Regions from separate parts of the Streptomyces sp. BK022 genome, predicted to be linked through region 4. Evidence: riboswitches for the same ligand, from Rfam matches in the RefSeq annotation. Region 4 holds a riboswitch; each other region holds the start of a gene.

The links. Region 4 has a riboswitch for cyclic di-AMP ahead of EV284_RS23270 (M23 family metallopeptidase). Riboswitches for the same ligand answer to the same signal wherever they lie in the genome.
Positions count from the first base shown of each region.
Region 1: linked by a shared signal. The riboswitch ahead of EV284_RS26945 (transglycosylase family protein) and the one ahead of EV284_RS23270 (M23 family metallopeptidase) in region 4 are both predicted to bind cyclic di-AMP.
Region 2: linked by a shared signal. The riboswitch ahead of EV284_RS16950 (C40 family peptidase) and the one ahead of EV284_RS23270 (M23 family metallopeptidase) in region 4 are both predicted to bind cyclic di-AMP.
Region 3: linked by a shared signal. The riboswitch ahead of EV284_RS23795 (M23 family metallopeptidase) and the one ahead of EV284_RS23270 (M23 family metallopeptidase) in region 4 are both predicted to bind cyclic di-AMP.

Region 1 covers NZ_SHKU01000007.1:84,586-87,347, forward strand. Annotated here, with positions in the region: gene eno (phosphopyruvate hydratase) at 1-777, opposite strand, end outside; gene EV284_RS26945 (transglycosylase family protein) at 1,109-1,819, opposite strand; cyclic di-AMP (ydaO/yuaA leader) riboswitch at 1,824-2,002, opposite strand; gene EV284_RS26950 (transglycosylase family protein) at 2,197-2,762, opposite strand, start outside.
Region 2 covers NZ_SHKU01000004.1:103,017-105,778, reverse strand. Annotated here, with positions in the region: partial or broken gene EV284_RS16960 (ATP-dependent Clp protease proteolytic subunit) at 1-218, shown strand, start outside; gene EV284_RS16955 (hypothetical protein) at 226-534, shown strand; cyclic di-AMP (ydaO/yuaA leader) riboswitch at 876-1,089, shown strand; gene EV284_RS16950 (C40 family peptidase) at 1,093-1,566, shown strand; gene EV284_RS16945 (ATP-binding protein) at 1,627-2,097, opposite strand; gene EV284_RS16940 (8-amino-7-oxononanoate synthase) at 2,321-2,762, opposite strand, start outside.
Region 3 covers NZ_SHKU01000006.1:17,353-20,114, forward strand. Annotated here, with positions in the region: gene EV284_RS23790 (aldo/keto reductase) at 1-231, opposite strand, end outside; gene EV284_RS23795 (M23 family metallopeptidase) at 309-1,340, opposite strand; cyclic di-AMP (ydaO/yuaA leader) riboswitch at 1,350-1,517, opposite strand; tRNA gene EV284_RS23800 (tRNA-Met) at 1,778-1,851, opposite strand; gene EV284_RS23805 (dihydrofolate reductase family protein) at 1,917-2,762, opposite strand, start outside.
Region 4 covers NZ_SHKU01000005.1:493,814-496,575, forward strand. Annotated here, with positions in the region: gene EV284_RS23265 (GntR family transcriptional regulator) at 1-549, opposite strand, end outside; gene EV284_RS23270 (M23 family metallopeptidase) at 734-1,477, opposite strand; cyclic di-AMP (ydaO/yuaA leader) riboswitch at 1,490-1,642, opposite strand; gene EV284_RS23275 (pitrilysin family protein) at 1,866-2,762, opposite strand, start outside.

The DNA.
Region 1 (2,762 bases), on a different contig from region 4:
CTCGAAGAGGTACTTGCCGTCCTTGTAGAACTCGGACGCGGCGACGTCGAGGGCGAGGGCGATCTGCTCGCCGGGGGCGTAGCCGGCCTCCTTGATGGCCTCGAGGATGAGGTCGAGGGCCTCACGGTTGGAGCCGAGGTTCGGCGCGAAGCCGCCCTCGTCGCCGAGACCGGTGGCGAGGCCCTTGCTCTTCAGGACCTTCTTGAGGGTGTGGTAGACCTCGGTGCCCCAGCGCAGGGCCTCGGAGAAGGACTCCGCGCCGATCGGGGCGATCATGAACTCCTGGATGTCCACGTTGGAGTCGGCGTGCGAGCCGCCGTTCAGGATGTTCATCATCGGCACCGGGAGCAGGTGCGCGTTGGGGCCGCCCAGGTAGCGGAAGAGCGGCAGGTCGCTGGCCTCGGAGGCGGCGTGCGCCACGGCGAGGGAGACGCCGAGGATGGCGTTGGCGCCGAGCGAGCCCTTGTTGTCGGTGGCGTCCAGGTCGAACATGGCCTGGTCGATCAGGCGCTGCTCGGTGGCGTCGTAGCCGACCAGCTCCGGGCCGATCTGCTCGATGACGGCGAGGACGGCCTTCTCGACACCCTTGCCCTGGTAGCGGTTCGGGTCACCGTCGCGCAGCTCGATGGCCTCGAAGGCACCGGTGGAGGCGCCGGACGGGACGGCGGCACGACCCGTGCTGCCGTCGTCGAGGCCGACCTCGACCTCGACCGTGGGGTTGCCTCGGGAGTCCAGGATTTCCCGGGCTACGACGACGTCGATGGACGGCACGAGCATCTCCTTCATGGATGTGACGCGATGAGTGCGGGGCGTGCGCCGGATGGCATGCCTTGCCTCTAGAGCCTAACCGTCCTGGGGCCGTCGGCCGTCGACCGACCGCCTCGTGGACGGGGTGGGACAGGGAGACGGTACCCATTGTTCCCGTCCGGAACAAAGGGTTCTGGGCAAAGCTTCCGGACGCGCGGGCCGGTGCGCCGGGCGGGCCGGCCGCACCACGCGCACCGCCCCGGCGCGCGGGGGGAACGCGCACCGGGGCGGGGGGTCCATCAGGGGACCGGAAGCTCGGGGGCCGGACGGTTCGGGGGCCGGGCCGCCGAGCGGGTCGCGGTTACTTCAGGTGGAGCATCTGGCCGGGGAAGATGAAGTCGGCCTTCTCGACGATGTCCTTGTTCAGGTCGAACAGCTTCTTCCAGCCGCCCTCGACCTTGTGCTTGGCGGCGATGGAGCTGAGCGTGTCGCCCTTGACCACCTTGTACTCGCCGTCGCCCTTCTTGACCTTGCCACCGGTCGGCGTGGTGACGGTCTTGCTCGCGTCCGGACGCTCGGTGGAGCGGGAGGCGGCCTGGTCGTCGGCGGCGCGGCCGGAGGTGTCGGCCGCGGCCTTGTCCTCCGTCTTGGTGTCCGTGGACGGAGCCGGGCTCGCCGGGGCGGCGGAACCGCTGTACGGCGTGCTGGACAGACCCGTGCCGCAGACCGGCCAGGCGCCCTTGCCCTGGGCGGAGAGCACCTTCTCGGCGACGGTGATCTGCTGTTCCTTGCTCGCCTTGTCGGCGGTGGCGGCGTACTGCGTGCCGCCGTACGCGGCCCAGGTGGAGGCGGAGAACTGGAGCCCGCCGTAGTAACCGTTGCCGGTGTTGATGGACCAGTTGCCGCCCGACTCGCACTGGGCGACGGCGTCCCACTCGGAACCGGTGGCGGCGGAGGCGCTGCCCGACGCCATCACCGGGCCCGCGACGGCCGCGCCGGCGACACCGGCGAGCGCGAGGACACGGACGGTCTTGGACGGGCGACGGCGCTTGCCCTTGCTGGAAAGCAGCATGGATCGATCCCCTCACCGACGCCTGCGAGGTGAGCTGTCGGGTTCGGGCCGGTTGAGTTGCCCGGCCACCCCTCCCCGGTACTTCTGGAAGGCGTGGCTCCACCCCAAGCCCGTCCCGGTGTCGGACACCGGTTCGGGCACCTACCTTGGGTCCCCCGCTCCTGCCTACGGCGCTTTACGCGACGGTTGTCCCCGACGGCCGCTGGCAGGATTCGGCGTTGCGGCCACGGGGGCTCGTGGTGACGAGCGGTCCCGACCGTAGACATGCCGCGCGGCGAAATTCAAAGACGATCAGGTCTTCTGAGAGTCATCCCACACTTTCGCCAAATAGGACATATAAGAAGATAGCGGGGCGTCAAATGCCGCTATTCGGAGTCCTATTCGCCCGGCACCCGCAGGGTCCGGCCCGGGTCGACATGGTTCGGGTCGGCGCCGATGGCCTGCTTGTTCGCGGCGTAGAGGGCCTCCCAGCCGCCGTCCACACCAAGGGAGTCGGCGATGGAGCCGAGGGTGTCCCCGTCGCGGACGGTGTAGGTGCCCGCAGAGGCGGTGGCGTGGCGGCCCGTGCCGGCTGTGTGCTGACCTTCCGTCACGTTCTCGTCGGCGCTGCCGCCGCGGTGACGGCCGCCGCCGAGGTCGCCGGTGTCGACGAGGCTCCAGGAGCCGCCGTCCTCCCACGACTCGTCGTCCTCCGCCGCGGGGGCGCCGGAGGCCGAACCGCCGTCCTTGTACCCGTGACCGGCGGCCGGGGGCGTGGACGCGTCGGAGCGGGCGGCTCCGGTGTCCTTCCCGGCGTCGCCGGCGGTGTCCTTCTCGCCGGCGCCCGAGGACGGCTTGCCGGTCTCCTTGGCGGAGGAGTCGGACGAGCCGGACGACGGGGAGGAATCACCCAGTCCGGGCGAGTCGGAAGCATCGGACGAAGCGTCCGCCTCCGGGGTCTCGC
Region 2 (2,762 bases), on a different contig from region 4:
TGCAGGGGCAGCCCAGCGATCTGGAGATCAAGGCGGCGGAACTGGTCCGGGCGCGGGAGCTGATGGAGAAGCTGCTCGTCCGGCACACCGGCCGGGACGCCGCCGCCGTCCACGCCGGGCTGGAGCGCGAGCGGGTGCTGGACGCCGCCGGCGCCCTGGAGCACGGCCTGGTCGACGGGGTCGTGGGCGCCCGTGAGAACGTGCCCGGCGGCCGGTGAGCCGCCCGTGCCGCCGAAGGAGCCGCCGCCGCTGCCCGCGCTGACCCGGGCCGAGGGCGAGCTGATCGACCGTTACCTGGAGGCCGCGGACCTGCTGGGCCGGATCAACCCGGCCCGGCACGGGGACACGTACCGGGCGCTGAGGGCGGCGCAGGCGCTGGTGCGCACGGCGGCCGCGCTCCGCGACGCGCTCGCGCTGATGCACCGTCGGGGCGAACGGGAGCTCTGCGGGGGCACGCTGGCACAGGCGCTGCGGGTGCTGGACGGCGAACGCCGGACCGCGCGCGTCGCGCTCCCGCCGGATGCCGCCGGCTGACCCGGACACCGCGGTCGGCCGTACGGGGCCCGGCGTGTCGTCCGCCGAGCCGAAACGGGCCGAACGTGCTACCGCCGACCGGTGTATCTCCGGGCCCGTTTCCGGGCCCGCCGAGTTGCGCGCCACGCGCCCGGCGGGCCACCGCACGGCGGTCGAAGCCCAGGTCCGAGGCTGTGGAGGGGAGTTGACGGCGACTCGGACACACCCCTGTCCACCCGAACGGGTGAGTGGTGAGTAACACCACAAACCCCCGGTTCCATTGGGATTTTCGGACAGGAGTGGGCCAAGATCCCTGACTGACGACAAGACCCCGCCACAACGGCGGGGCGCATCCGGGCGGACGCCGAGTCCTGCCGCCACCCGGATGACCGGTCGACAGAAGTGCATCGGCAGGAGTGGAGGACCCGAGCAAGCCGGGTCGCCGGGACGGATGTCCGCGAGCAGCGGACGATCGTGCCGAGCAACCCTTGGGGTGAAGCCGTGGTGACACGGCCGGGCAACTTCGCCAGCCCGAATCCGACAGGTCATCCTTCACAGGCGGCTGACGAAGGGTTGCGCATGACTGCGCTCAATCGTGTCCCGTCGCTGATGGCTCGGGCCGGCACCGCCTCGGCCCTCACCCTGGCCGCCGTGGGCGGCTCCATCATGGTGCCGGGGCTGGCCACCGACGCCTCCGCCGCGACCACCGCGTCGAAGGCACTGAAGGTCGCGGCGTCCAAGAAGGGCGCCCCCTACCGCTACGGAGCCACCGGGCCGGGCCGGTTCGACTGCTCGGGTCTGACGCTGTACTCGTTCAAGAAGGCCGGCAAGAAGCTGCCGCGCACGGCCGCGCAGCAGTACAACAAGACGCACCACATCTCCTCGGGCCACCGCAAGGCCGGTGACCTGGTCTTCTTCCACTCGGGGTCGAGCGTCTACCACGTCGGCATCTACGCCGGTAAGGGCAAGATCTGGCACGCGCCGAAGACCGGGGACGTGGTGCGGCTCCAGAAGATCTGGACCAAGAGCGTCTGGTACGGCCGGGTCAACTAGCGAGGACGGCCGGGAGCGGTCTCCGCGGGCGCGTCCACGCCCCCGAGGCCGTTCCCGGGGTCAGCGGGCCGGAGAGGGCTCCGGACGGGCCGTGGCGGGCCGTGGCTGGCTCGGCACGCACCAGGGCAGCTCGACGAAGACCGTCTTGCCGCCCTCGCGGGTGGGGCGGACGCGCAGCTTTCCGCCGCACTCGACGGTGAGACACCGGATGATGGCCATGCCGCGCCCGTTGTCCTGGGCGACGGCGGCCGGGAGTCTCTTCGGCAGCCTCGGATGGCTGTCCGTCACGCCGATGAGCAGCAGCTCGTCGCGGGCCAGTACGACGTCCACGGTGAAGGTGGGCGACTGGCCCAGGGTGTGCTGGACGGCGTTGGTGGCCAGCTCGGAGACGATGAGGCGCACGGTGTCGGTGACCTCGTCGTCCGCGGGGAGCCCCCAGCTCGCCAGGGTCCCCACCACGTAGGACCTGGCCGCGCGGACCGAGGCGGGATCGCTCGGCAGAGTGACGGATGCTTCCAGATGGTCTGCCATGGCGAAGTAGTCCCTTTCCCACGGGCGGCCCGCCGACCTCCCCCGCGCCGCGCGGCGACGCGGGGGCGGAGAGTTCGGGCCCGGTCCCGCTCTGGTGCCTGCACGCCAGCCTGCCATTACGGAAGCGGTCCGGTGGACCAACCCCCCAGATACGCGGACATCTGTCGCTCAACGGGGTGAACTCTGCGACGCGAGACCGTATTTGACGGGGTTTTTCCCGCCCTCACCAGGGCCGAACGGCGGTGATGACCCTTACGGCCCGTTCGATGTCGGCCTCCGACAGGTCCGCGCGGGCGGTCAGCCGCAGCCGGGAGACGCCGTCCGGGACGGACGGCGGGCGGAAGCAGCCGACCGACAGGCCCTCGGTGCGGCAGTCGGCGGCCCAGCGCACGGCGGCGTCGGGGGACGGCGCCCGTACGGAGACCACGGCCGCGTCCGGGCGTACCGCCGCGAGGCCCTCGGCGGTGAGCCGGGCGTGCAGTTCGGCGGCGACCGCGCGGACGCGCGCCGGGCGCTCCGGTTCGCGCCGGAGCAGGCGCAGCGCGGCGAGCGCGGCTCCGGCGGCCGCGGGGGCGAGGCCGGTGTCGAAGATGAACGTCCGCGCGGTGTTGACCAGATGGCCGATCACCCGCGCCGGCCCCAGCACCACCCCGCCCTGGCTGCCC
Region 3 (2,762 bases), on a different contig from region 4:
GGCCCGCGCCCACTCACCGATGATCGTCTCGGACTCGCCGCCCTGGTTGCCCTCGACCCAGGCCGAGTAGGAGTCCGCGGTGTCGATGAAGTTGCCGCCCGCCGCGCGATACGCGTCGAGGACGGCGAAGGACGTGTCCCGGTCGGCGGTCCAGCCGAAGACGTTGCCGCCGAGGGCGAGCGGGAAGACCTCGAGGGAGGAGGAGCCGAGCTTGCGCAGAGAAGCAGTCATGTCTCTTCTCAACGATCACTCGGACCCGTCCATTCCGATTCCGGGGCAAGGACCCGGTCAAGCCCCGGCGGGAGTCCTCAGGGAGTGAGCCCCTTGCCCCGCAGCCACGCGCCGGGGTCGATTCCGGTGGGCTGTCCGCCGGGGTGGACCTCCAGGTGGAGGTGCGGCCCGGTGACGTTGCCGGTGGCGCCGACGCGGCCGATGACCTCGCCGGTGGACACCTTCTGCCCGGCGCTGACGCTGATCGAGGACTGGTGGCAGAACCACAGCTCGGTGCCGTCGTCCAGGGTGAGGATCGTGCGGTAGCCGTACGCCCCGGCCCAGCCGGCCTCGGTGATCGTGCCGCTGTGGATCGCCTTGATCAGCGTGCCGGTGGGCGCGGCGAAGTCCAGACCGGTGTGGTACCCGGAGGACCACATCGAGCCGGCCTGCCCGAAGGTCGAGGTGATCGTGTACGAGGAGGTCGGCAGCGTGTACTGCTTGGCCAGCGCGGCGAGCCGGGCCGCCTCGGCCTTCTTCTCGGCGTCGGCCTCCGCCTTCTCCTTTGCCGCGGCGGCCTTCACGGAGGCTTCCTTCGCGGCCTTGGCGGCGGCCTCGGCGGCCTGCTGGTCGGCCTTGGCGACGGCGGCCGCGGTGGCCCGGCTGTCGGCCTTGCTCTGCTGCCGCTCGGCCTGGGCCATGATCCGGCTGCGCAGCGCCTCGCCCGCGTCGGCGGTGGAGTCGTCACTGGCGGCGGTGGCCGTGGCGGTGGCGACGCCGGCGAGGGAGGCGGCGGGCGTCTCCGTGTGGTGGTGCCCGTCGATCAGGGAGTCCACCGAGGGCAGGTCGGGCAGCGCGAGGGACACGGGCGGCTTGCCGGTGTTGGCGCTCGCCATGCCACCCGCGCCGACGGCCGCGATGACACCGACGCCGAGCACGGTGGAGCTGCGGGCGAGTCCGCCGCCGCGCTGCTTGGCCACCCGGTGGCGGCCGCGTACCGCGGGCAGGGACTCCTCGGTGGGGTTCCACTCCTCCCACGCGCCGTCCTCGGCACGGGGGGCGCCGTAGGCAAAGGGCTCACTCGCGTTTGGCGCGAACGGGGCTTGTGGGGCAGGCCGGTTGGACGCCACGCGGGCGCACTCCTTTCCCTCCTCCGCCTACCGGGTTAGCTGACGGGTTCGGAGCAGGAAGGTCTCCTACGCGCGTAAACCCGGCGTGCTCCGAGGGCGGTGCACAGCGGATCGGGCGCGATTCACCCCAAAGTGGTGGGTCCCCGGTTCCCTCGCGGGATTCGGCGTGTGCGCACGGCGCCGTCTCTGCTGACGGCGGTAACGACCGCGCTGCGTTATCGAACGTTAATAGACACGCACACTGGATTCCAAGCCCGTTCAGCTTGATCGTTTGACGTTCTGGCGGGGGGTGAAACGGTCAGGAACGCCACGAACAGGGCGAGTTGACTGCGCTTCAGGAGTCACAGGAGTTTTGCTGGTGACTCAAAAACACCAGCAGCCCCGGAAAACACTCAGGGCCGGAATCCATTTACTGGATTCCGGCCCTGAGTCTTCAGTAGCGGGGACAGGATTTGAACCTGCGACCTCTGGGTTATGAGCCCAGCGAGCTACCGAGCTGCTCCACCCCGCGTCGTTGTGTCTCAAGCATACGTCATCCGCGGGGTCCGGCGCACACACGCCGCCGTGACGTGGGCCTCAGTGCGGAAGGTGAGCGTTCGGTCGCTGCGCGAGAGCGGCGTACCCGGGCACCGTGACCACCTCCACGCCCCCGGCCGCCAGCACGCCCGCGCCGTCGGCCGCGGCGACGAAGGTGTCCGGCTCGCGCCAGGCGGTGACCACGCGGCGCACCCCCGCTTCGAGGATGAGCCCGGCGCACGGGACGGGCCGGGAGGCTCGGTGGGCGCAGGGCTCCAGGCTGCTGTAGACGGTGGCGCCGGGCAGGCGCGGGTCGTCCCGGTCCAGCTTGGCGAGCGCGGCCTCCTCGGCGTGGACCACCGGGTCGCCGCCCTCGCGGGAGTGGCCGCGCGCCAGCTCGGTGCCGTCCGCCGCGACGATCACCGCGCCCACGCTGAAGGCCGTGTCCGAGGGCGGGCAGAGCGCGGCCAGCTCACAGGCGGTACGCAGCCAGTGCCGGTCGGCGGCGGTCTCCAGCGGGCCGGTGCCGGGGGCGGTGGGCTCGTACCGCATGAGGACCACGTCCTCGATGCGGCGGGTGTCGGTCAGCCGCAGCCGGCCGCCCTGGTAGGCGCCGGGGCCGAAGAGGCGGGGGGCGGCCGGGTCACCGACGAAGAGCGGGGCGAGGACGAGCTGGAGTTCGTCGGCGAGGCCCTGCCGGAGGAGCTGGGTGTGCACGGTGCCGCCGCCCTCCACCATCAGCCGGCGCACCCCGCGCACGTCGTGCAGGTGCGTGAGCAGCGCCCGCCAGTCGAGGCCGGCGCCGAGCGGGACCACGTCGGCGGTGTCCCCGAGGAGGGCCGTGGCCCGCTTCGCCCCCGCGTCGGTGGTGTAGAGGAGCTTCTCGCCGCCGGTGTGCCAGAAGTT
Region 4 (2,762 bases):
GCCGCGCGCCACCGCGTCCACGATCGCGCCGTGCTCGGTCCAGGTCTCCGGCGGGCTGACCGGACCGTCCACGCGGTACATCCAGGCGATCTTGTGCCGGAGCTGGGTGAGCGCCGAGGTCAGCGCGTGGCTGCCGCACGCCTGGGCGAGCGTCTCGTGGAACCAGCCGTCCAGGGCGCGCAGGTCGTCGCTGTTGCCGAGCCTGGCCCGCTCCTGACCCAGTCTGACCAGGCCGCGCAGCACCTTCAGATGGGCCTCGGTGCGCCGCTGGGCGGCCCGCGCGGCGCCGAGCGGCTCCAGCAGCAGGCGCATCTCCAGCAGGTCGGCGGCCTCCTGCTCGGTGGGTTCGGCCACGCAGGCGCCCGCGTGGCGCCGGGTCACCACGAAGCCCTCGGCCTCCAGCGTGCGCAGCGCCTCGCGGACGGGGACGCGGGAGACGCCGTAGCGGCGGGCGAGGACCTCCTCGGTGAGCCGGCCGCCGCGCTCGTGGACTCCGGCGACGATGTCGTCCCGGATCGCCGTGCACACCGAGTGCGCCGGAATACGCATGACCCACCTCCGCCTTAATGCCCGTGAAACGCCGACGACAGCGCTTGTCCCGTGACTCTATGGCAATGCGTGAGAATTTCCGATGGCCTGCCGGAATCCATGGCCATTTTTTGGACAGCGCCCGGAGGAAAAGGCAGCGAAAAGCCCCGGCCGGGTGGGCCGGGGCTTTACGGGAGGGTGAGGGTCAGACGTTCACGCCGTGCTTGCGGAGGTAGGCGACGGGGTCGACGTCGGACCCGTAGTCGGGGCCGGTACGGGCCTCGAAGTGCAGATGCGGGCCGGTGACGTTGCCGGTGGCGCCGGACAGGGCGATCTGCTGGCCCGGGACGACGCGCTGGCCCACGCTGACGCCGATGGACGACAGGTGGCCGTACTGGGTGTACATCCCGTCGGCCATCCTGATCACGATCTCGTTGCCGTACGCCCCGCCCCAGCCGGTGGAGACCACGGTGCCGGCACCCGCCGCGTGGACCGCGGTGCCGCTGGCGGCGTGGAAGTCGATGCCGGTGTGCGAACCGGACGACCACAGGGAGCTGGAGGACTGGTAGGCGGTGGAGACGTAGGAGCCGGTGATCGGCATGACGAAGGAGTTGAGGCGCTCGCGTTCGGCCTTGCGGGCGGCGCGCTCCTTGGCCTCGCGGGCCCGCTCGGCGGCGGCGCGCTCGGCGGCCTCCTCGGCGGCCTTGCGCTCGGCGGACGCCTTCTGGGCGGTGGCCTGCGCGGCGATCTCGTCGGCGAGGGTGTCGCTGACGGCGATGACGGGGGTGAGGCCGGTGTTCTCGACGGAGTTGTCCGCGGCGAGCGCCGGGGAGGCCGCGAGGGTGCCGACGACACCGGTGGTGAGAGCCGCCACACCGGCCGCCGTCGCGGTGGTGCGCTTGACCCGGCCGGGCTTGCGGTGCTTCCCGGTGGCGCACATGAACGCCATGAGCAGGCTGTTCCTTTCCTTCCCTCTCGCCTACCGGGTTAGCTGACGGGTTCGGAGCAGGAAGGTCTCCTACGGCCACCCTCGCTCACGCGCGGGCGCCCGATTCACCCCAGGGACTGCGTGGGTCCCCGGCTCCCCCTACGGGGGACTCGGCGATGGCTGTCCGGTGCCGCGGGCGCGGCGCACTGCCTGACGAACAGCCCGGATGAAGCTAAAGGGGACGGGAGCGGATCTTCAAACGGGTCCGGACTTTTGTAGCGCATCCCACACGCCAGAGGGGTAACCTCCGCCCCAATCCGGACATTTGGTGACCCTCGTTCGAAGGCACTCCCGAACACACGAGTGGGCCCTGACGACTTGTGTGACGTCAGGACCCACGCGCGTGCGACTACTCGGCGGAGACCACCTTGACCTCGCCGATGCCGAGCGCCTCGACGGGCTCCTTGATCTGGGCGGCGTCGCCGACCAGGACCGTGACCAGCCGGTCGGCCGGGAAGGCGTTCACCACGGCGGCCGTGGCCTCCACGGTGCCGGTGGCCGCCAGCGTGCGGTACAGCTCCGCCTGGAAGTCGTCGGGGAGGTGCTGCTCGACCTGGTCCGCGAGGGTGCCGGCGACGGCGGCGGCCGTCTCGTACTTCAGCGGGGCCACGCCGACGAGGTTCTGCACGGCCACGTCCCGCTCGGCGTCGGTCAGACCCTCGGCGGCCAGCGTATGCAGCACCGTCCACAGGTCCGCGAGCGCCGGGCCGGTGTTCGGCGTGTCCACGGAGCCGCTGATGGCGAGCATCGAGGCGCCGGTGCCGTCAGGGGCGGAGCGCAGCACCTGGCCGAAGGCGCGTACGCCGTAGGTGTAGCCCTTCTCCTCACGCAGGACCCGGTCCAGACGCGAGGTGAGGGTGCCGCCGAGGCAGTAGGTGCCGAGCACCTGGGCGGGCCACACGCGGTCGTGCCGGTCGGAGCCGATGCGGCCGATGAGGAGCTGCGTCTGCACGGCGCCGGGCCGGTCCACGATGACCACGCGGCCGGTGTCGTCGGCGGTCACCGGCGGCACCGGGCGGGCCTGGCCGGGCGTGCCGGACCAGGCGCCCAGGGTATCGGCGAGCAGCGCGTCGAGGTCGATGCCGTCTAGGTCGCCGACGACCACCGCGGTGGCGGTGGCGGGGCGGACATGACGGTCGTAGAAGGCGCGGACGGCGCCCGCGTCGATCTTCTCGACGGTCTCCTCGGTGCCCTGGCGCGGCCGGGACATGCGCGCGGTGGCCGGGAACAGCTCCTTGGACAGTTC